Regions from separate parts of the Thermoanaerobacter brockii subsp. finnii Ako-1 genome, predicted to be linked through region 1. Evidence: riboswitches for the same ligand, from Rfam matches in the RefSeq annotation. Region 1 holds a riboswitch; the other holds the start of a gene.
The links. Region 1 has a riboswitch for cyclic di-AMP ahead of THEBR_RS07465 (C40 family peptidase). Riboswitches for the same ligand answer to the same signal wherever they lie in the genome.
Positions count from the first base shown of each region.

Region 2: it holds a riboswitch for cyclic di-AMP, as region 1 does, so the genes downstream of both, THEBR_RS05035 (cell wall hydrolase) here and THEBR_RS07465 (C40 family peptidase) in region 1, are expected to answer to the same signal.

Region 1 is NC_014964.1:1,488,891-1,500,138, forward strand. Features, by position in the region: gene THEBR_RS07435 ([Fe-Fe] hydrogenase large subunit C-terminal domain-containing protein) at 1-1,283, opposite strand, end outside; gene THEBR_RS07440 (ATP-binding protein) at 1,292-1,741, opposite strand; gene THEBR_RS07445 (DRTGG domain-containing protein) at 1,713-2,066, opposite strand; gene THEBR_RS07450 (SPOR domain-containing protein) at 2,081-2,872, opposite strand; gene THEBR_RS07455 (lytic transglycosylase domain-containing protein) at 3,026-3,586, shown strand; gene typA (translational GTPase TypA) at 3,609-5,432, opposite strand; gene THEBR_RS07465 (C40 family peptidase) at 5,550-6,689, opposite strand; cyclic di-AMP (ydaO/yuaA leader) riboswitch at 6,695-6,825, opposite strand; tRNA gene THEBR_RS07470 (tRNA-Leu) at 7,005-7,089, opposite strand; gene THEBR_RS07475 (peptide ABC transporter substrate-binding protein) at 7,163-8,746, opposite strand; gene THEBR_RS07480 (nicotinate phosphoribosyltransferase) at 8,766-9,800, opposite strand; gene THEBR_RS07485 (lytic transglycosylase domain-containing protein) at 9,884-10,444, opposite strand; gene coaE (dephospho-CoA kinase) at 10,468-11,064, opposite strand; gene polA (DNA polymerase I) at 11,075-11,248, opposite strand, start outside.
Region 2 is NC_014964.1:1,040,065-1,051,312, reverse strand. Features, by position in the region: gene THEBR_RS05075 (aminotransferase class I/II-fold pyridoxal phosphate-dependent enzyme) at 1-782, shown strand, start outside; gene trxA (thioredoxin) at 836-1,171, opposite strand; gene THEBR_RS05065 (peroxiredoxin family protein) at 1,201-1,821, opposite strand; gene THEBR_RS05060 (cytochrome c biogenesis CcdA family protein) at 1,834-2,490, opposite strand; gene nagB (glucosamine-6-phosphate deaminase) at 2,680-3,441, opposite strand; gene THEBR_RS05050 (ROK family transcriptional regulator) at 3,454-4,599, opposite strand; gene THEBR_RS05045 (PIG-L family deacetylase) at 4,806-5,180, shown strand; gene THEBR_RS05040 (TMEM165/GDT1 family protein) at 5,616-6,176, shown strand; gene THEBR_RS05035 (cell wall hydrolase) at 6,230-7,033, opposite strand; cyclic di-AMP (ydaO/yuaA leader) riboswitch at 7,033-7,159, opposite strand; gene THEBR_RS12385 (hypothetical protein) at 7,218-7,376, opposite strand; gene aroA (3-phosphoshikimate 1-carboxyvinyltransferase) at 7,519-8,790, opposite strand; gene THEBR_RS05025 (prephenate dehydrogenase) at 8,800-9,642, opposite strand; gene aroF (3-deoxy-7-phosphoheptulonate synthase) at 9,639-10,655, opposite strand; gene pheA (prephenate dehydratase) at 10,680-11,248, opposite strand, start outside.

The sequences.
Region 1 (11,248 bases):
GGAGGAATTTTACCTGCAAGTTCATTTAATTCTTGAGACAAATTTTTTATTTTGTCTTTTAATATAAAAATGCAATCATATTCCGTAGCATAACCTTTCACTATATCTTCTGCCAATGCCCTACAAGTAGGTGAACCACAAGAACCACAGTCAAGTCCTGGTAAGGCTTTGTATTGTGTGTCTATTTGTTTCATCATTTCGAGCGCCTTAGAAATGTCTTTGTCCAACTTCATAACTTCACTTTTTTCTATTTTCTTTTTCCATTTCACCTCTTCAAAATCAATATCTTTCTCATCAAACATAGGCTCTTCTCTTTTGAGAAGTTTTTCCGTCAGTTTTCTTATTCTGTTTTTGGCCACAAAATTATTTTCAACAGTCAAAGGTCCACCAATACACCCACCGATACATGCAAGCCCTTCAAAAAAGTCTAAATCGTTCAATTTTCCTAATTCAATCTCTTCTAGAACATCTACAACATTGTGTATCCCGTCTACATAAATACTATTTTCTGTAAAGGTACCAAATGCTTCTCCACCAGAGTTTGCCCATCCAACACCTATCATAGAAGCTTTGCTTAAATCTCTGACAACAGTAGTCTTAGCTTTTTCAATGATTAGGCCATATATTTCTTTCATAGAAAAAACCCCATCAATTTTGGATTTTTCTATACCAATAGGATTTTTCACACTTGTCACTTTTGCAGCACAGGGGGAAATGAAAAAAACTCCTATTTCCTCTTGCTTCAGTCCCGTCTTTTTAATTGCTTCCTTTTTTGCTAATATTGCCGCAGTATCCATAGGAGAACATATATCCAATAAATTATCAATCAAAGAGGGAAATTTGATTTGTACGAATCGCACAACAGCGGGGCAAGCAGAAGATATAACTGGCTTTTTTAAATTTCCTTTTGCCAATGCTTCCCGCGTAAATTTAGAAACAATTTCAGCAGCATATGCCACTTCAAAAACTTCATCAAAGCCTATATCCAGCAATGCACTCAATATTTGATTAATAGTTAAATCCCTAAATTGTCCATATAAAGAAGGAGCAGGAAGTGCAATCTTGTACTTAAAATTTTTCATCGTATCCAAACTATCAGTTACCGCCAATTTAGCATGATATGGGCACACACGTATACATTCACCACAATCTATGCACCTTTCATTTATAATCCTTGCTTTCCCATCTCTTACCCTTATTGCCTCCGTAGGACATCTTTTTATGCAATTAGTACACCCTCTACATCTATCCTTATCTAATGTAACAGAGTGAAAATATGACATTTTATCACCTACTTAAATAAAATTTCCATTACCACAGTTGTCCCATTTTTACTGCTTTTTATATCCATAAAATCAGAATTTTCCTTCATATTAGGAAGTCCCATGCCGGCTCCAAATCCCATTTCCCTTATCTCTTCAGGAGCAGTAGAATATCCTTCTTTCATGGCAAGTTCAATGTCTTCTATTCCAGGACCTGTGTCTTCTGCAGTTATGCGTATTTTATCGCCAAAAATTTCTATTTTCATGTGACCTCCATAAGAATGAATTATTATATTCATCTCTGCTTCATAACAAGCTATGCAACTTCTCCTTACAACATTTGGATTTAAGGAAAGCTGTTTTAACACAGCTCTTAAATTGCTGGAAACCTCTCCTGCAGAATCAAAATCTCTCGCTTTAACATCAAAATCTAAACTATAAAGTACCATTTCATTCACCACTTCTACAAGTAAGCCCATTAGAATACAAAAGGCCACAGGCAATATAAAGAGGATATTTTGTCTTCATTATCACAAGTCCTGCTTTTTTAGCAAGTTCCAATATTTCCTCTCCCGGAGTCTTACCTCTTACAAACACTATACATTTAATATCTCCCACTACTTCTGCAGTCCTTATAACTTGGACATTAGTAAGCCCTGTCAAAAGCACAGCCTTTTCGTCACGAGATGCCAAAACATCACTCATCAAGTCTGCACCACAAGCAGTAAATACTTCTTCTTCTAATTTTTCTTCTCCCACCATAACTTCTGCATTTAAAATTTCTTTTACCTCTTTTAATTTCATACCTTAACACCCCATTATTGGTTTTGCATAACAATTGTTTTTAAAAAAGTATTATATTCTTCACAAGATTGCCATAAACTTTCTTGCAATAAACTAAAGGTATTTCCATCTTCTAAAGCAGCCGATATTTCAATTTTTTTAATATCATTTGTTATTTTATCGACAATCTCTATCGTCTTTTGTATTAGTATTGTCACTTCTTTTTTTTCAAAATCCTCCTTACTATTTTTAAAACTATCCACTTTTCTCTTTAATTCTTCTAATTCTTGTTTTTCTAATTTGTCATTAGAAGCTTTATAAGAAAGAGCCGACATATAATCAAAAATTTGTTGAAAATCTTGTAATTTGCTTGTAAAAACATCCATTTCTGATGTTAATTTCTTGTCATATGCAATTTTTATAGAAGGCCCTTTTTTTACATATACTTCACTGGAAATACCTTGAGACTTTAAGGAAGAAGAAAATAAAGCAGCTTGTTCTCTATCTAAAAATATTCCACCTATTAACAAATATTTGTCAGAATCTTTACTAACAAAAGAATAAACTCCCTTCATCTTCATTAAATCATCCTGATACTTTGCAGTCTCAAAATCTGAATAGCTACCTAAAACAACTTCAAACAAGTCAATTCCTTTAACAACCATCTCTTCAAAATTATCACTGTCATTTGTTTTTGAAATGTTAGGTTCTACAATATCTTTTGAAATAAAATAACCTGCTAAAAGAGAAACTAGAGGAATTATTAATACAACAATTAAAACTTCCAGCATTCTTTCGTTTTTCATTTCTTTATCAACCCTTACCATAAATCTTTATACGATAAATCTTTACACTTATATTATACTATACTTCCTTAAAAAATCCTTTAAAAATTTTAATAGGACTTTTTTACTAATTTGCACTTTTAAAAGAGGTTTTAGAAGAATTTTGTCGAATTATATATTATAGGAGGGATTGAATTGACAAATATTGTAAATCAAATAATTGAAAATAAATTTCGCGAAATTCAAAGCAGACTCCCTGCTAATATAAAAATATTTAACACTGATAAACCTTTTGCTGAAGTTTTAAACAATGCTATAGAAAATCAACAATACAATTCAGGAAATGTGAGTAATAATGCGCCATCAAAAAATACAAATTTACAACAAATTGAAGATTTAATACAACGGGCCAGTCAAAAATATAATGTAGATGCAAATCTCATCAGAGCGGTCATCAAAGCAGAGTCTAATTTTAATCCATTCGCAGTTTCTTCTGCAGGAGCGATGGGACTTATGCAGCTTATGCCTTCAACTGCAAAGGAATTAAATGTATCCAATCCTTTTGACCCTTCTCAAAATATAGATGGAGGAGTAAGATACCTAAAAAATTTGTTAGACACTTACCATGACATAAGATTAGCATTAGCTGCATATAATGCTGGTCCTCAATCAGTAGAAAAATATCAAGGTATTCCCCCTTACCAAGAAACTATAAATTATATAAACAAAATTTTAAATGACTTATATAATAAATAATAAAGGAGCCAAAAAGGCTCCCCTATTTGTTGTATTTTGCACTTTTATATCTTTGTTGAGAATCCAAAATCTTTTTTCGTATTCTAATGCTTTGAGGAGTAACTTCCACTAATTCATCATTATCTATAAACTCTAATGCTTCTTCTAAGGACATCTTTTTTACAGGAGATAGCCTCAAAGCCTCATCCGCCGTTGCAGACCTTAAATTTGTCACATGTTTTTTCTTACATACATTGACATCAATATCTCCACTTCTTGAATTAACTCCCACAACCATCCCTTCATACACTTTTGTACCTGGCTCTATAAAAAGTGTCCCTCTCTCTTGAGCATTGTAAAGGCCATAAGTTGTCGCAACCCCCGTCTCAAAAGCTACAAGAGCGCCTCTCGTACGAGAAGGAATGTCTCCTTTGTAAGGTGCATAATCATAAAAGACAGAGGTCATTATGCCATTTCCTTTTGTATCTGTTAAAAATTCAGACCGATACCCTATTAAGCCTCGTGTAGGTATTTTAAACTTAAGCCTTATAGTTCCTGGCTTTAATGTGTGCATATCCATCAATTCAGCTTTTCTCGGTCCTAATTTTTCCATCACAACTCCCATATATTCTTCAGGAATATCTATTGTCAAAAGTTCAATAGGTTCCATTTTTACTCCATTTATTTCTTTAAAAATCACTGTAGGCTTAGAAACCTGTAATTCATACCCTTCCCGTCTCATAGTCTCAATTAAAATAGAAAGATGCAGCTCTCCTCTTCCAGACACCTTAAAAGAATCAGTAGAATCTGTTTCTTCAACTCGCAATGCGACGTTTGTCTCTAGCTCTTTAAAAAGCCTTTCTCTTAAATGTCTTGAAGTAACGTATTTACCCTCAGTTCCAGCAAAAGGACTGGTATTTACACTAAAAGTCATAGAAACTGTTGGCTCTTCTATGCGAACAAAGTCTACCGCCTCGGGGTTATCTCTATCTGCAATGGTCTCTCCAATCTCAATATCGCTTATGCCAGAAACCGCCACAATATCTCCCAAGCTTGCTTCTTCTACTTGCACTCTTTTTAGTCCTTCAAACTGATATAGATTATTTATGTGAACTTTTTGTATTGACCCATCTCTTTTACATATAGCCGCTTCTTCCCCTGAAATTATTTTTCCTCTAACTACTTTTCCAATGGCAATTCTCCCAATGTAATCATCATAATCTAAAGTAGTCACTATAAGTTGTAATGGTGCTTCAATATCTCCTATTGGTGCAGGAATATAGTCTAAAATCGTATCAAAAAGAGGTCTCAAGTCATGAGACTCTTCTTCTAAACTTAATTTTGCTATACCTTCTTTTGCAGAGGTGTAGACAACAGGGAAATCAACTTGGTCATCATTTGCTCCTAATTCAATAAATAGATCTAAGACTTCGTCAATAACCTCCTGAGGCCTTGCATCAGGCCTATCAATTTTATTTATGACAACTATAGGTTTTAGATCCAGTTCCAATGCTTTACTTAATACAAAACGGGTCTGTGGCATAGGTCCTTCAAAAGAATCTACCAACAAAAGTACCCCATCTACCATTTTTAATACTCGCTCTACTTCACCGCTAAAATCTGCATGTCCTGGGGTATCCACTATATTTATTTTCACATCTTTATATCTAACAGCAGTATTTTTGGCAAGAATTGTTATGCCTCTTTCTCTTTCTAAATCGTTAAAATCCAAAATCCTTTCCTCAACTTTTTCATTTGCCCTAAAAATACCGCTTTGTTTAAGCATAGCATCAACCAAAGTAGTTTTTCCATGATCAACATGAGCAATAATGGCTATATTTCTTACATCTTCTCTTACATATTTCATAAGGTATCTCCTTCCATAAAATAGGCTATATCGCGTATACAGTATTATATGATATATCAAGGAATAAAAATAGTCAATATAAAAAAGAGCACTCCTTGGAGTACTCTTTTTTTATGCTTATCTTATAACGCGTCGTGCTGTAGTATAATGGTCTTTATAATATCCCGAAGTTATATTACTTATTATCACTTTTCCAGCCCCTGAAGAGCTGTGTATAAACTCACCATTGCCTATATATATTCCTGAGTGATTTATCACACTACTTCCCAAAGTTTTAAAAAATACCAAATCTCCTGGTTGAAGGTTGCTATAACTTACATATTCTTCTACAGTAGATTGGTCCTTCGCCGTTCTTGGTAAATTAATATCAAAATTCTTAAAAACATATTGAACAAAACCGGAACAATCAAACCCTGCAGGAGATGAACCTCCATACACATACTTGGTTCCCAAAAGAGATTTAGCAAATTCTATAAGCTTGTTTACCACACTTCTATCTACGTCTCCTCTTGATACAATCGTTTGTGTTCCTACTGATAAATATTGGCCATATATCCAACCTTCTCTTCCATCTGAAAGCCTTATATTGTACCATCCATTTTGATTTCCTAATACATCCACTTTTGTATTTTTTGTAACTTGTGCTATCACATTGGCAGATATATTACCTGCACTTCTCACATTTACTACACTACCTGTTACTATGCCAACAGCTATTGGTGTTCTATTAACACTTCCTCTTGATACAGTAGTATCTACACTTTTTACTGCTAAATATTGACTGTAAATCCATCCTTCTTTGTTGTTAGAAAGTCTTACTTTGTACCAATCATTTTGCTTTCCTAAAACATCTACTACAGTATTTTTTGCAAGTTGTGTTATTATGCTTGCAGATAAACTGGCTGCACTTCTTACGTTCACTCTACTACCGGTCACAGTACCAACTCCTGTTACCGGTGCATTTTGGCCATTAACTAATGCTAAATACTCTCCAAAAACCCAACCTTCTTTTCCATCTGAAAGCTTAATCTTGTACCATCCATTTTGCTGATCTAACACAGTCACAGTATCATTTAAATTTAGCCGTGTAATAATGCTTCCTGATAAACTGCCCTGCGTTCGTACATTTACATAATTTCCCGTAATCTTTCCAACTCCCAATCCTTCTGCAAACGCTGGGTTCAAAAAAGAACTACCAATCAGCGTCGCGCCAAACACAGAAATTCCAAAAATCATCTTTCCTATTCGCTGATCCACTGCAAATCTCCTTCCTTTATTGCCTCCGGAGTTAGCTGTCGGGTGCGGGACAGAAGGTATCCCTACTGCAGCTTCACTGCAGATTAACCCCAAAAAGCGGTTCCTCCGTACCTTTCGGATTCGGCAAGATTGCATATTTTGTCCTTTTGTCTTATCTTATCATATCCTACAGTCAAAGTCAATGTTTACATTACATTTTCTTAAACTTTTTAATCTTTTTTTAATATATTTTATAAAAAATTAATAATTTGTGTGACAAAAAAATAAAAGGCTTAACGCCTCTTTTCTCTTTTATTTATGGTGCGGATTTATTTATGGTGCGGAGGGTGGGACTTGAACCCACACGGGAAACCCCATACGCCCCTCAAACGTACGCGTCTGCCAGTTCCGCCACCACCGCACGCTTTTTTAATTTCGTCACACTATGAATTATATAATCTTTTTAGGTCAGTGTCAATACCTATTTTTTAATACTACTTTTTTATATACCATTTTTCTATATTGTCGAAAACATTAAATCCAGTAGGGTCCACACCTTTTACATTGTCATATGCCATAACTGCTCCTTCAATATAGAAAAGGCCAATTATAGGTTGTTCCTCTAAAAAAACTTGTTCCAAAACTTGATAATCTGCTTTTAAAGAATTTTCTTCTAAATCATAAAAAATTCTACTATATATTTCATCAACTTTAGAATTACTATAACCCATAAAATTATCTTTGCCTTTTGTCATAAACATCGCAGACATATCTTGATTATAACTTAAATTCCACTCCATTAGCACCAAATCAAACTTACCCGAATACACAGAACTTAGTAAATTATCCCAATCTTTTGGTACAATTTTTATTTCAATTCCTATGCTTTTTAAATTATTCTTTATAATTTGAGCAGTCTTAATTAAATAAGGATTATTTACATTTACTATCAAATCAAATTTAAGTTGATAAGTTCCATTGTTCCTTATCCCTTTAACTAAATTCCAACCATTTTCCTCTAATATTTTATTTGCCTCTTTTATATCGTAATTATGAGCTACTATTTTACTACTATAAAGCCATGAATCAGGGCGGACTGGAATGCATGACTTTAACCCATGACCAAAATATACATCTCTCAAAATTTTGTCAGTATCTATTCCATAACACATCGCTTTCCTGACATTTGAATCTTTCAACGCTGGATTTTGATAATTAGGAGCCATAAATACATAATCTTGCATAACGTATTTATAAATATTTACATTTGAAAGCTCTTTGTATTTATCCCAGTCTATGTCACTTAAAAAAGTAAAATCTGCTTCTTTGCTTTGAAAAGATGTTATCATGGCATTTTCATTAGGCACAATTTTAAATACTATATTATCTATATAGGGTTTGTCGCCTCTATAATAAGGATTTTTTTCAAAAATAACCTCTCTGCTAACACTGTAAGAAGATATCTTATATGGTCCTGTACCAATAGGTACGATGTCTTTATTTAAAATATCTTCCTTGCTCTTGTATTGGTGCTCGGCTAAAATAGGAAAAGTAAATAAAGCTATTGGATTTGCAGCAGGTTTATTTAAAACAACTTCAAATTCATAATCACCGTTTGTCTTATAAGAGGAGAGATAGTTAATGAGAATGTCCTTATAAGGGCTTTTTACCTCCTTACTTTTAAAAGAATCAAAAGTAAATTTTACATCATTAGCTGTAAAACTTACTCCATCCTGCCATTTAACATTCTTTTTTAAATAAAATTTTATATTAAGTCCATTTATATCCCACTTTTCTGCTAATTGAGGAACAGGTTTTAAAGTTTTATCTAAAGTAACTAATCCTTCCAATGACAAATTCAACATTTGCCTTACTCGTTCATTGCTGTTTAAAAAAGGATTTAACGTATCAAAAGAAGTAATATTTACTCTTAAAGTGCCACCCTCTAGTGGCTTTTCTTCTTCAATCTTAGTTTTATCCTCAGAAGCTTGCGGCAAATTTACCATATTTTGTGGAGTGGTTTTGCATCCTGTAAAAATAAACATCAAAATGAAAGATAATATAATAAATTTTCTCATTAACTATCATCTCCGAAAACTATTTTATCTTTTTCAATTTTTTATTTTCTATAATACCAGGAATTCTCCCTCTTTTAGCAACAGGTACCCCTTCTACTTCTTTTATATCCATTGTCATGTCAATAGGTTGAGCATCAGATATGTAACTTCCAACACCAAAAGCATCTGCCCCACTTTCAGAAAGTTTTGCAACTCTTTCAGGATCTAAACCTCCAGAAACTATAATTTTTACATTTGTAAATCCTTTTTGATTAAGCCTTTGTCTTAGTTCATAAACCAAACTGGGAGTAACACCTCCTCTTTCTGATGGAGTATCAAGTCTTACTCCGTATAATCTATCCCCTAAAAATTCAGCAACCCTCAAAGCCTCTTCCACTTCGTCTTTAAAAGTATCAACTAAAATGGTTATCTTCTCATCAGGGGGAGTTATATCTCTGTAAGCTTTCACCACTTCTAATGTATCTCCTGCAATCAAAAAAGCAGCATGAGGTACTGTCCCTTTAGGGTCTTTTCCCATTAATTTTGCACCTAAAACACAGCTGGCATCATCTGCCCCTCCAACGAGTGCCGCCCTTTCCATCACAGGTGCCACAGCTGGATGTACATGTCTCGCGCCAAAACATAATATTGGTTTGTCTTTGGCAACTTCTTTAAGCTCCCTTGCTGCTGTTGCCCAACCAGAAGAACTTGCAAGAATTCCTAATATTGCCGTCTCATAAATTCCAAACTCACTATAAGGCCCTTTTATCCTCATTACTGTATCTTTAGCTTCAAAAGTATCTCCTTCTTCCAAAGACCATATTTCCACATTTTTATCTTTAAGTAAACTCATTACTTCTGGTAACCCTGCAAAAACTCCTCTTTTTCTTGGAAATATCTCCGCTGTGACTATTTTATCTTGTACACTAAGATATGACAAAATATCCTGGGTTCTTAAAAAATACACATCCGTAGTCCATGCATTTTTTATTTCTTCATGAGTAGCTGAGAAAAACTCCCTATCCTTTTCGATTTTTACCTCATTTAGGTCTTTTAAATGTTTTAATTGTTTCATTTGTGTCCTCCCTTTTTATTTTCTTTTTTAACGATACTATTATACCAATTTTTCAGCTTTTTTTGTATATACTAATTTTCATATCAATTTTTAGTTTCATATATGAACTTATACATCTGATAAACTGCTAACACCTTTTTTATATATCTATTTGTCTCAGGAAAAGGAACAGCATGTAGCTGCTTCCCATCCTTCGAAAATTTTTTGTCTTTAAGCCATGCATCTACATTTCCACTACCTCCGTTATAAGCTGCTATAGCCAACTGCATATTCCCATTGAAATTTTTAAGAAGATAACTCAAATACCATGTCCCCATTTGAATATTGTATTTAGGTTCAAAAAGCATATTATTACTGTAGTTTTTTATCCCTATTTTTTTAGCAATCCACTCTCCAGTCTCTGGTAAAATTTGCATTAATCCTATAGCATTTTTACTGGAAATTGCATTACTTTTAAAATTACTTTCTACTTTTATTACGGCAAAAACAAGATAGGGATCTACTCCATACTCTTTTGCGTAATAAACTACATAATTCTGGTATTTAAGAGGATAAATTTTTTTTAAAAAATAATAAGTATTTAACTCGTAAGTAAACAAAAGACCTAGTAGTATCAAAAATATTACCGCAACTTTTTTTCTCAAAGTAACTCCTCCGATATCATGATTTATGTTGCAAATCTTCCCCAAAATAGTGTAACTTGTTTTTCCATAGCTTTAAAATCCTTACTATTGTTTATTATAAAATCTGCGTATCTTATTTTTTCATCCAGAGGCATTTGACTTTTTATACGATTTAACGCGTCTTTGTAAGAAAGTTTATCCCTTTCCATAACCCTCTTTATTTGAGTTTTTGAATCTACTACTACTAGCCAAACTTCATCTACCATTTTATAAAGTTTCATTTCAATTAAAAGAGCTGCGTCTAATACAATAGCCTTTTGCTGATTCTTTTTTCTTTCTTCTTCTATTTTTTCTTTTATTCGTTCTATTATTATAGGATGAGTAATTTCATTTAATTTTTTAAGCTTCCTTCTGTCAGCAAACACAATATTACCTAATTTCTTTCTGTCAATTTCTCCGTCCTCCTTTAAAATTTCTCTGCCAAAATATTCTACAATTTTATTATATGCTTCTGTTCCCTTTACCATTATTTCTCTCGACACGATATCTGCATCAATAACCACAGCCCCCATCTTCTTTAAAAGCTTAGAAACAGTGCTTTTCCCAGACGCAATGCCACCAGTCAGTCCAATTACTTGCATTTTGTACACCTCACTTGGCTAAAAACCAATTGGGTCCTACTCCAATTTCCACTACAAGGGGAACTTTTAATTGTACTACATTTTCCATATTATCTTTGAGTATCTTTTTTACGATTTCTACTTCATCTTTATAAGTATCCACTACAAGTTCGTCATGAACTTGTAATATAAGCTTAGACTTAAG
Region 2 (11,248 bases), 450 kb from region 1:
AGAGCTCGATGCTTCACGTTAAAGGCGATAGAATTGATATTAATAGAGTAAAACAAGTAATGAGTTTACTCCAGACAACAAGTCCTTCATATATATTGTTGGCTTCCTTAGATGTTGCAAGAATGCAAATGGCTACAGAAGGAAGAGAATTATTAGATAAAACAATAGAATTAGCAGAGTACGCTCGAAAAGAGATAAACAATATAAAAGGACTCTACTGTTTTGGTGAAGAAATTGTTGGCCGAGATGGTGCCTATGACTTTGACCCCACAAAAGTTACAATAACAGCTAAAGGCCTTGGAATAAGCGGCCATCAGTTAGAGAAAATATTGGCAGAAAGATATTATATACAACCTGAACTATCAGATATGTATAATGTTTTATGTGTATTCTCTATTGGTGATACAAAGGAAAAAGTCGATTATCTCTTAAGGGCTTTAAGAGAAATAAGCGATGAATTATACAATGAAAACATTGAAATAGCGAAACCTATAGATATACCAGAAATACCAGAACAAGTAGTATCACCAAGATATGCTTTTGGCTCCTCCACTGTTGCACTACCTTTAAGAGAAAGTGTAGGGCAAATAAGTGCCGAGTTTTTGATGGCTTATCCTCCAGGTATTCCAGTGCTTTGCCCAGGGGAAAGAATAACATTAGAAATTATAGAATATGTAGATAAAATGAAAGAAGCTAACTTAAGCATACAAGGCACCGAAGACCCGGAAGTAAATTATATAAAAGTAGTAAATGACCGGCAAGTTTTAAACGTGATAGCATAATGTTTTACTAAAAAAGGAGTATCTTTCACAAAAAGATACTCCTTTTTTAGTAGCTATTTTAAATATTTTGACAGCTTTTCAACTAAATGCTCTTTAGGCATAAAACCTATAACTTTGTCTACCATTTTTCCATTTACAAAAACTCCCATCGTAGGTATGCTCATAATTCTATATTTAGAAGCGATTACTGGATTTTCATCTACATCCAGTTTTGCCACTTTCATCTTATCTGCGTATTCTTCCGCAAACTCCTCTAACACTGGAGCCATCATTAAACAGGGTCTACACCATTTAGCCCAAAAATCTACTAAAACAGGTTTATTAGAATTGTATACTTCCTCTGCAAAAGTCTCATCTGTGACATTTACTGGTTTCATTTGTGTATACACTCCTTCTACTTGCTTTTGTACATTTTCATTTATCGAGAAATTGATTTATAATACTCTTCAATTTCGTCATATGTCATAGCCCCATTGCTAATTGCTCTTATAATCCCGTTTTTATCTATAAAATAGGACATAGGTATAAATTGAACCTGATAATCGTAAATAGTACTTAAGTCAGTATCCAGTAGTACAGTAAATTCATATCCTTTTCCTTCTAAATACTGCTTTACTTTTGATGGGCTTTCACCCAAATCTATTGCAAGTAAAACCGTATCATCTTTATGGCTTTTTATAAACTGATTTAAAGCTGGCATTTCAATTATGCAATAAGGACAAGTTGTTGCCCAAAAGTTTAGTATAACTTTTTTTCCTCTTAAGCTCGACAAGGTCACAGTATTGCCATCTAAATCTTTTAACGTAAAATCTGGTGCTATATCTCCTACTTGATTCCCTATCTTAGGCTCACTTTGCTCAGTTGTATTTGAATTTACATTTGAACTTGTATTTTGATCTTCATTATTGCTAGGAGAATTATTTTCTGCCACTTGAGAAGGTGCAGGCTGCACACTTTTTGTGTAATTATTCAACACAAAAATAAGTGCCCCTATAACTATCACAGCAATTATAGTAAAAATTAAACTTTTATTTTTCACACTAACCACCTCTTAATAAAAATATCCACTTATCTTGATTAGCATGTTAAAATATAAGAGAACTCCAAATATTATGAGAATAACCCCACTTATTACCTCTATATAAGGCAATATTTTGTTAATCCTTTTATACATACTTTTAAACTTGTCAATCAATAAGGCTGTAATTATAAAAGGTATACCAAGCCCCATAGAATATGCAAAAAGCAATATCACGCCTACACTTAAAGTACTGACAGACCCAGCATACAACAATATCGAAGCGAGAATTGGACCTACACAAGGTGTCCATCCTGCTGCAAAAGTTATACCCAATACTAATGACCCTATATAACCGGTCTGTACCTTTTCCATATTTATTAATTTGACTTCTTTGTTTAAAAATATTGGTCTAAAAATCCCAGTCATTTGAAGTCCAAAAAGCACAATTATTATCCCACTTACTTTCCTAAAAATGTCTTTATAGGCTAAAAAAAGCTTTCCTAGTTGGCTTGCAGTCGCCCCCATTAAAACAAACACTATGCTAAATCCCAAAACAAAGAGAAGCAAATTTATTAAATTATTCTTTTTATTTCCAAAAATATATGACACATAAGCGGGAATTAAAGGCAAAACACAGGGTGATAAAAAAGAAACAATTCCTGCTAAAAATGCAGTGTAAATTGGCACATCTACACCTCCCTCCCCTATAGGGTATAACTATCAAATATTATATTACAATTATAACTACAATACAATAGCGTTCATATATAATAAAACACCGCTATTCATGTTTTTACCTATCTATAACCATTTTTTCCTTACATTATAAATTATACAGTTATCTTTTGAAAATATAAAAAAACAGGCTTTCGCCTATTAAACAATTACTTCTATTTCTTTTAAATCTTCATCGGGTATAAGTGAAGCAGCCTCCTTATCAATTATTATAGTTACATCGGGATGTAAAGCTAAAACAGTAGCAGGCACTTTAGTAGTCAATTGTCCTTTTATAGTTTCTTTTATTGCCTCTGCTTTATTTTTTCCAGATGCCAAAAGGACAATTTTCTTTGCTTTCATGATACTTCCAAGTCCCATAGTAATCGCCTTTCTTGGCACTTCCTCTGCGCTTTTAAAAAATCTCTTATTAGCATTTATCGTCTTTTCAGTCAAAGTAACCACATGTGTTTTTGTCTCTATACTTTCATCTGGCTCATTAAACCCTATATGTCCATTTATACCAATTCCTAATATCTGTAAATCAATTCCTCCTGCTTTTTCTATTTCTTCTTCATATTTTCTACATTCTTCTTCTAAATCCTCGGCTATACCATTTGGAATATGAACATTTTCTTTTTTAATGTTAATATGATTGAAAAAATTGTGGAACATAAAATAATGATAGCTTTGAGGATGGTCTGGAGATAAACCAATGTATTCGTCTAAATTAAAAGTAATGACATTAGAAAAATCTATTTCCCCTCTTTTATACATCTCAATTAAATGTTTATACATCCCCAGAGGCGTAGAACCTGTAGCAAGCCCTAAAACCGTATTAGGTTTTTCTTTGATTTGCTTTTTCACAATTTCTGCTGCCTTTTTACTCATTTCCTCATAATTTACAGTTATAATTACTTTCATCTTATGGCCTCCTTATAGTAAAATTAAATTATTTGTATTTAAAAGCACATCGGCTACCGCCCCAATAGCAGAAGCATCTTCACCAAGTTGAGCTACTTTAATGTCAAAATCAAAAGGCACAATCCTTTTCACTTTCTCCTTTAGCTCCTGGCGTATATCAATTTCATAGTTTAAAATGTCTCCTCCAATTATTATCACTTCTGGGTTTAAGATACTTACAATATTGGCAATACCCATGCTTAAATTTTTAATAAATTGAGATACAGCTTGTACACAAGCAGGATTTTGTTTTTTATATTCTTTTACTACACCCTCCATAGTTTTTACATAAGGCAAACTTTTAGAAACTGATTCAACTAAAGCAGACAAAGAAGCCTTTCTTTCAAAATAACCATAATCCTCGTAAGAATAAACTCTTTCAAAAGCATCCTCTCCTATGGCCATGTACCCTACTTCCCCTGCAGCGTAACTATTGCCTCGTAATAAAGTACCATTTACATATATTCCCGAGCCTATACCATTTCCTATGTTTATAAGCACAAAATTCTCTATTTCACGGCAACAACCAATCCATCTCTCGCCCAGTGCAGCATAATTTACACTGTTGTCCACGTAGATGTTATAATTAAAAATTTCACTCAACCTTTTCTTTAAATCAAAATTACTCCATTTCAATCCTGGTGCATCAACAATTCCTTTTTGTATATCTGTGATTCCTGGAAGACCAATACCAATTCCTATTATATTTTTATCTTCCTCAGCAAGTTCTTTTATCCCTTTCACAATTCCATTAAAAGCCTGTTCTTTAATGCCAGTTTCCCATTTTATCTTTTTTAAAATTTTCCCCTCTAAATTAGTCAGAATTCCTATCGAATTTGTAGATTCAACGCTTATCCCTATAACAAATCTAGCATCAGGATTAAAAGAAAGCTGTATAGGCTTTCTCCCTACTGTACCTTTTTCTCCGTAACCATTTTCTATTACCAAACCTTCTTCAATCAACTCATCTACAATGGCAGAAATAGTAGATTTGCTCATTTTTAAAACTTTAGAAACCTCTATTCTCGATATGGGTTGCATCTTTTTAATAACATCTAAAACATTGGCTTTATTGATATTTTTAATTAACCCTGAAGTGCCTTTAGTATAGTCTTTCAATATCTCGCCTCCATTAGTTCATTATCTGAACTAATTATCTAAAAAATTAGTTCGATATCCGAACATTTTCTTGTAATTATTATACCATAATAATTTGAAAAATGTAAATAATAAATTTTGAGACTACAAATATACAAGGAAGGTGCCTTATAATGAATAAAAAAATGAAATACATTGCAATAATTACTTTAATACTTTTATAGCCTTTGTGCAAAACTCCTGTTAAAAAACTTTATCCAACTCCTCAAATTTATCAAAGAGTATTAGTCTTTGCACCTCACCCTGATGATGAAACATTGGCTTCAGCTGGCCTTATTCAAGACACTATGAGATATGGTGGTGAAGTAAAAGTCGTAATAATAACTAATGGAGATTCCTTTAAAAGGGCAGTTATTGAAAATTATGACATTCCTTTTCCAACCCCTCATGATTTTTTGCGTCTTGGATACGATAGACAAAAAGAAACTCTCTCTACCTTAAAATACTTAGGAGTAAAAGAGGAAAACATTATTTTTTTAGGATATCCTGATAAAGGTTTAGTTTATCTTCTTGAAATAGTTTTTATATTGATATTACAATAATTCCTAATATAGCATTCTCCCTTTATTATTGCTCCATTAGAAATAATAGCATTCTAAGTCATCAGAAGTATAGTTTACTAAGTACATACAATCGCCTCCTAAATATCTCACAATTTTAAAATAGCACTTTTTTAAAAAGGTTACAATAATGTGTGTAAAATTTTAGTCTAAAAATATAACTATGCAAAAACTCAGCAACCTTCAAAATTTTGACAGACATGTTACAATCAAATAAGTTGACATTTTATGATAAATTTTTTACAATATATTGAGTAAAGGGGAGTAGTTCGCATAGCTTATATGTGGTAAAGTCAACATATCGGGAAACCCTGGCTTTACCTTAAAGAACGAGACCTTTACATAATATGTTTTACATATTATGTAAAGGTCCTAATTTATTTATAGAGCAAATATAATAGTTGGGGAGGCAATAAAATGGAGGCACTTGTCACATCATTTGTCCTTATCTTTACTTCTGAGATGGGAGATAAGTCACAGCTCATGTCAATGGCCTTTGCTACTCTTTTTAAAGTAAGGACTGTTCTTATAAGTATATTTATCGCAGCCTTAATAAACAATGGTATTGCTGTGATATTTGGTTCGTATATCACCGAATACATTCCCATTTTTTATATAAAATTTTCAGCTGCTTTATTATTTTTGTTTTTTGGAATTTCAACTTTAATAGAGGAAGAAACAAAACAGGAAAAAATAAAAAATTCAAAATACGGTCCTGTTGCAACTATTATAAGTACATATGTACTATCAGAATTTGGAGACAAAACGCAATTGGCTGCTATAGCTTTGACTGCATCATATAACAGTCCTCTGTACATATTAATAGGTACTACTCTGGGAATATTTTTAGCAGATGTATTAGGGATAATTGTGGGCATTTATTTTAATAAAAGAATCCCTTCAAAATATTTAAAATATCTATCTTCTTTCATATTCATCGCCTTTGGTCTTTCTACTTTGTATAAATTGTTTTTCTAAGTCAAAAACGGGTACTTAAGTTGTACCCGTTTTTGACCCTCTCATCGGAAGTTTTACCTGCCGTAACAGAAAACCATATTTCCTATTCTTGCCGCTATAGGAAGTGACCACAGCCACGCATTTGTAGAACTCTGGTCAAAATAATATAACGCTCCGTTTGTTGGGTCAACACCACTCAACGCATCTCTTGCCGCACTTATAGCATCAGCTGAGGCAGGTCTATTTATCCACCCATTTAACACAGGAGTAAATTGGTAATTTCCGTATGCATCGACTTGATATATCACGTCTTTTATAGTATTAGGGAAAATACCACTTTTAACTCTGTTTATTACTACGGCCGCAACTGCTACTTTAGCCTGGTATGGTTCTCCATCTGCTTCCGCGGTAACAAGTCGCGCAAGGAGGTCAAATTCCTCTTTTGTGTAGGGGATTACACCCCTTTCAATAGAACCTCTGCTGACATCCTGATATGTCCTATTAGAAGAAGTAGCACTGGGTATAATAAAGACTTGTCCAGGATATATTATGTCGCTTTTGTATCCGTTTACAGATTTGAGCATATCAACAGTAATGCCGTATTTTAAAGCAATTAAGTACAAGCTGTCACCTTTTTGGACAACATATGTGTTATCACTTCCCGGCACTTGTAAAACTTGTCCTGGGTATATTACGGTACTTTGAAGGCCGTTTAAAGACATCAACTTAGTATAGGTAGTTCCATATTTTTGGCTTATACCCCATAAGGTATCGCCGGGTTTAACTGTGTAAGTTGCGGCAAATATTGATTGGAAAATAAACAATCCGCCTATAACTGATGCGATGAGAGGTTTGACCTTGATGTGAATATTAAACATGTTGTTCCCCCTTTCGCCTCCGAGGTTAGTTGACGGGTTCGGGTGAGGGCCACCCTACCACGAAAGTGGATTCACCCCAATTTAGTTCCCCCGTACCCCTTATCGGGGATTCGGCATATTTTTAACTAAATTATAACCGGATATCTAATTTGTGTCCATATTAAACTGGTGGAAAGATAGGTACTTACTGGCACTCACTATAGCCACAGAAAGGACAAAAAACACATCCTCCTTCATGAACCAATTTAGCACCGCAATCCGGACATGCAAACACATTTACATTATTTTGATCAGCTTTATTTTCTTTTAGCTGTTTTTTATCCTCTGCCACTTGGTTTTTCATTTTAATCACCTCTATATATTGTTGTATTATTATAATAACACACAATATATAGGATTTCAAGAGCAAAGTTTGACAAAAAAATAACATCCTTCTGCTTTTTTTTGTAAAACTTACATTTTTTGATTATTCATCACCAATGATATTAAAGCATATCAAAGGTTTTATAAAAATCCGGATACGAAATATTTACACATTCAGCATTTTTTATCTTAGTTTCTCCTTCTGCCATAAGTCCAGCAACCCATAAAGACATGGCAATCCTGTGGTCATTGTAACTTTCCACTGTATTCCCTTTCAAAAATCCCGTGCCTTCTATAATCATCCCATCTTCTGTTTCAAAAATTTTAGCTCCCATTTTCTTTAATTCTGAAGTGATTGTATTTATTCTATTGCTTTCTTTTACTTTTAACTCCTCGGCATCTTTTATCACTGTTTTCCCTTCTGCGAAGACTGCTGCAACTGCTATTACTGGAATTTCATCAATAAGCCTTGGAATAAGACTTCCTCCAATTTCAATTCCTTTTAGCCTTGAAGTCTTAACTGTTATATCCGCTACTTTTTCATTGTTTATAGTTCTTTCATTTGTTAAGACAATGTCTCCTCCCATCTCTTTTATCACATCAATAATACCGGTTCTTGTAGGATTTACATTTACATTTTTTATAGTAACCTCCGAATTTGGAACGAGAGTTGCAGCAACAATAAAATATGCTGCTGACGATATATCCCCTGGTACAATAACTTTCTGCCCTTGTAATTTGTAGCCAGGGTAACAAGTTATTTTTGTGCCATTTACCTCCACTTTAGCACCAAAAGAACTAAACATGAGTTCCGTGTGATTTCTTGAAGGGTAGGGCTCTTCAATAGTCGTTTTATCATCGGCGTAAAGGCTTGCCAACATTATACTGGACTTAACCTGTGCACTGGCAATTGGCATTTTGTAATATATGCCTTTAAGTTTGTTTCCAAAAACCGTAAGAGGTGCAAAATTTCCTTCTCTTGCTTCTATTTTCGCTCCCATCATACTAAGAGGAGTTATCACTCTTCCCATAGGGCGTCTCTTTATAGAATCATCGCCTGTAAGCGTTGTCTCAAATTTTTGACCAGCGAGAATACCCATCAAAAGCCGAATAGTAGTACCCGAATTTCCTACATCAAGAATTTTTTCACTTTTATTTAGATAAAGTCCTTTTCCTTGAACTTTAACATTTGTGCCTTTTAATTCAATGTCAACACCCAAATTTTTCATACAGTTAATAGTAGATATACAATCTTCTCCTAAAAGAAAATTTTCAATCTCTGTAATTCCTTCTGCAATTGACCCAATCATTACAGCTCTATGAGATATTGACTTATCTCCTGGGACAGAGATAACACCTTTTAAAAATCTTTTCTTCTTTACTTCAATATCCATAACAACACCTCAAGTTATAGTGTTTCGATATTTTCTCGCATCTTCAAGAAATTTTTGTATACTCTCAATATCATCATTTTCTAAATAACTAATAAAGTCAGTCAAGACTTCTTTATAATTTTTTAATAAATCTAAAATAATTTCCCTGTTTGTGCAAATTATATCTTTCCATATCTCAGTTTGAGATAATGCAATTCGCGTAGTATCTTTAAAACCACCAGCTGCGTATTTAAAGGCTTCATTACATTTGTTATAAGCAAAATTCGTCAGTATAGCAGAAATGATATGAGGTACATGGCTTATAACTCCCACAATAGTGTCGTGTTTATTATAATCCATTATCATCGGTTTTGCACCTATTTTTATTATTACTTCTTTTATAAACAGATCCAAAACCTCATCATTTGTAGTATCAAAAGGTGTCAACAAATAATTTGAATTGACAAATAAATCTGCATCAGCGTTGTCATAACCTGCTTTTTCTGTGCCAGCCATGGGATGGCCCCCGATGAAAAAAATTTCATCGGGTAAAAATTTTTGTACTTCTTCCATTATGACTTTTTTTGTACTTCCAACGTCAGTTACAATACAGCCTCTTTTTAAATAATGAATTATATTTTTTACGCTTTCAACGACTTTTCCAACAGGTGTACATATAAAAACTATATCAGCATCTACTTGAAAATCGATGTCTGTCACGCCGTAAGAAATTACTCCTTCTTCTAATGCTTTTTGTAAACTGTCTCTATTTATATCAACACCAATAATGTCTATATCTGTGTATTTTTTTAATGCTTTTGCCATTGATCCCCCTATAAGACCCAATCCTACAATAACCGCTTTTTTTATCATGAAAAATCCCGTCCTACCGCTTTAGCGATAACTTTTATATCTTGACATAAGGCTTCAAAATTTTCTGGGGTAAGGGATTGAGCCCCATCGGATAAGGCATTTTTGGGGTCTGGATGTACCTCAATAATGAGTCCATCAGCTCCTGCTGCTATAGCAGCTTTAGCCATAGGAGCTACAAGGTGCCATTTCCCAGTGCCGTGACTGGGGTCAACAACTATAGGCAAATGACTCAATTTTTTTATAGCTGGAACTGCACTTAAATCTAAAGTATTTCGCGTATAAGTTTCAAAAGTCCTTATTCCTCTTTCACAGAGGATAACGTCTTTGTTGCCTTCACTTAAAATATACTCAGCAGCACTTAACCACTCTTCTAATGTTGCAGCAAGTCCCCTCTTCAATAAAACAGGCTTGTTAATTCTACCCACTGCTTTAAGCAATGGGAAATTCTGCATATTTCTCGCACCTATCTGTAGAACATCCGCGTATTGTGCCACTAGTTCAACTGAATGTACATCCATGACCTCTGTCACAATCTTAAGTCCAATGAGTTCTTTTGCTTCCTTAAGCATCTTTAAACCCTCTTCTTCAAGACCTTGGAAAGAATAAGGAGATGTTCTCGGTTTAAATGCCCCTCCTCTTAAAAATTGAGCTCCCGCTTTTTTAACCGCCATAGCACTTTCAAAAAGTTGTTCTCTGCTTTCTACTGCACAAGGTCCTGCCATTATAACTATGTTGTTTCCACCTATTTTTACATCCTCTACTTCCACGATGGTAGGCTCTGGTTTGAAAATTCTGCTGGCGAGTTTGTAAGGCTCCACAATAGGAATGACTTTTTCTACTCCCTCCATCATTTCTATAGCCTTACCTTCTAATTTTTTCTTATCACCTATAACACCTATGACTATTTTTTCTTCACCTTTTGAAATGTGGTAACCTAAACCGAGAGATGTTAAAAGATTTGTAATATCAGAGATTTGCTTATCAGTGGCATCAATATTCATAACAATTACCATTTTCAATTCCTCCATTCTACCGTTCTACTTAAATTTAGGATATGAACCTAATACTTTTAAAAAATCCGTTCTACCTTTTAACTCCTCTAAGGCATCCTTTACTATCTCATCTTCTCTATGCCCCTCAATGTCCACCCAAAAAACATATTCCCCAAGTTTTTTCCTTGAAGGTCGAGATTCTATTTTTGTCATATTAATTTTTTTGTTGGCCAAAACACCTAAAGCGTTATATAAACTGCCTGGAACATTGGGAACAGAAAATACTATTGAGGTCTTGTCTTTACCTGTGACAACCCAATCTTTTTGAGAAAGAATTAAAAATCTCGTATAATTTTCTTTCACATCTTGTATGTTTCTATCAATTATTCTCATGCCGTAAATAACAGCTGCTCTTTCAGGACCTATCGCCACTACTCCGGGTTTAGATTTGACACCTAAGACTGCTTGGGCAGTACTGTCTGTAGCTTTTACTTCCGCATTGGGAAATTTTTTAGATATATATTCCCTGCACTGAGCAATTGCCTGCTGATGAGAAAGTATACAATGTACATCTTTAAATTCAACTGGAGCATCCGAAATCAAGCAATGGGAAA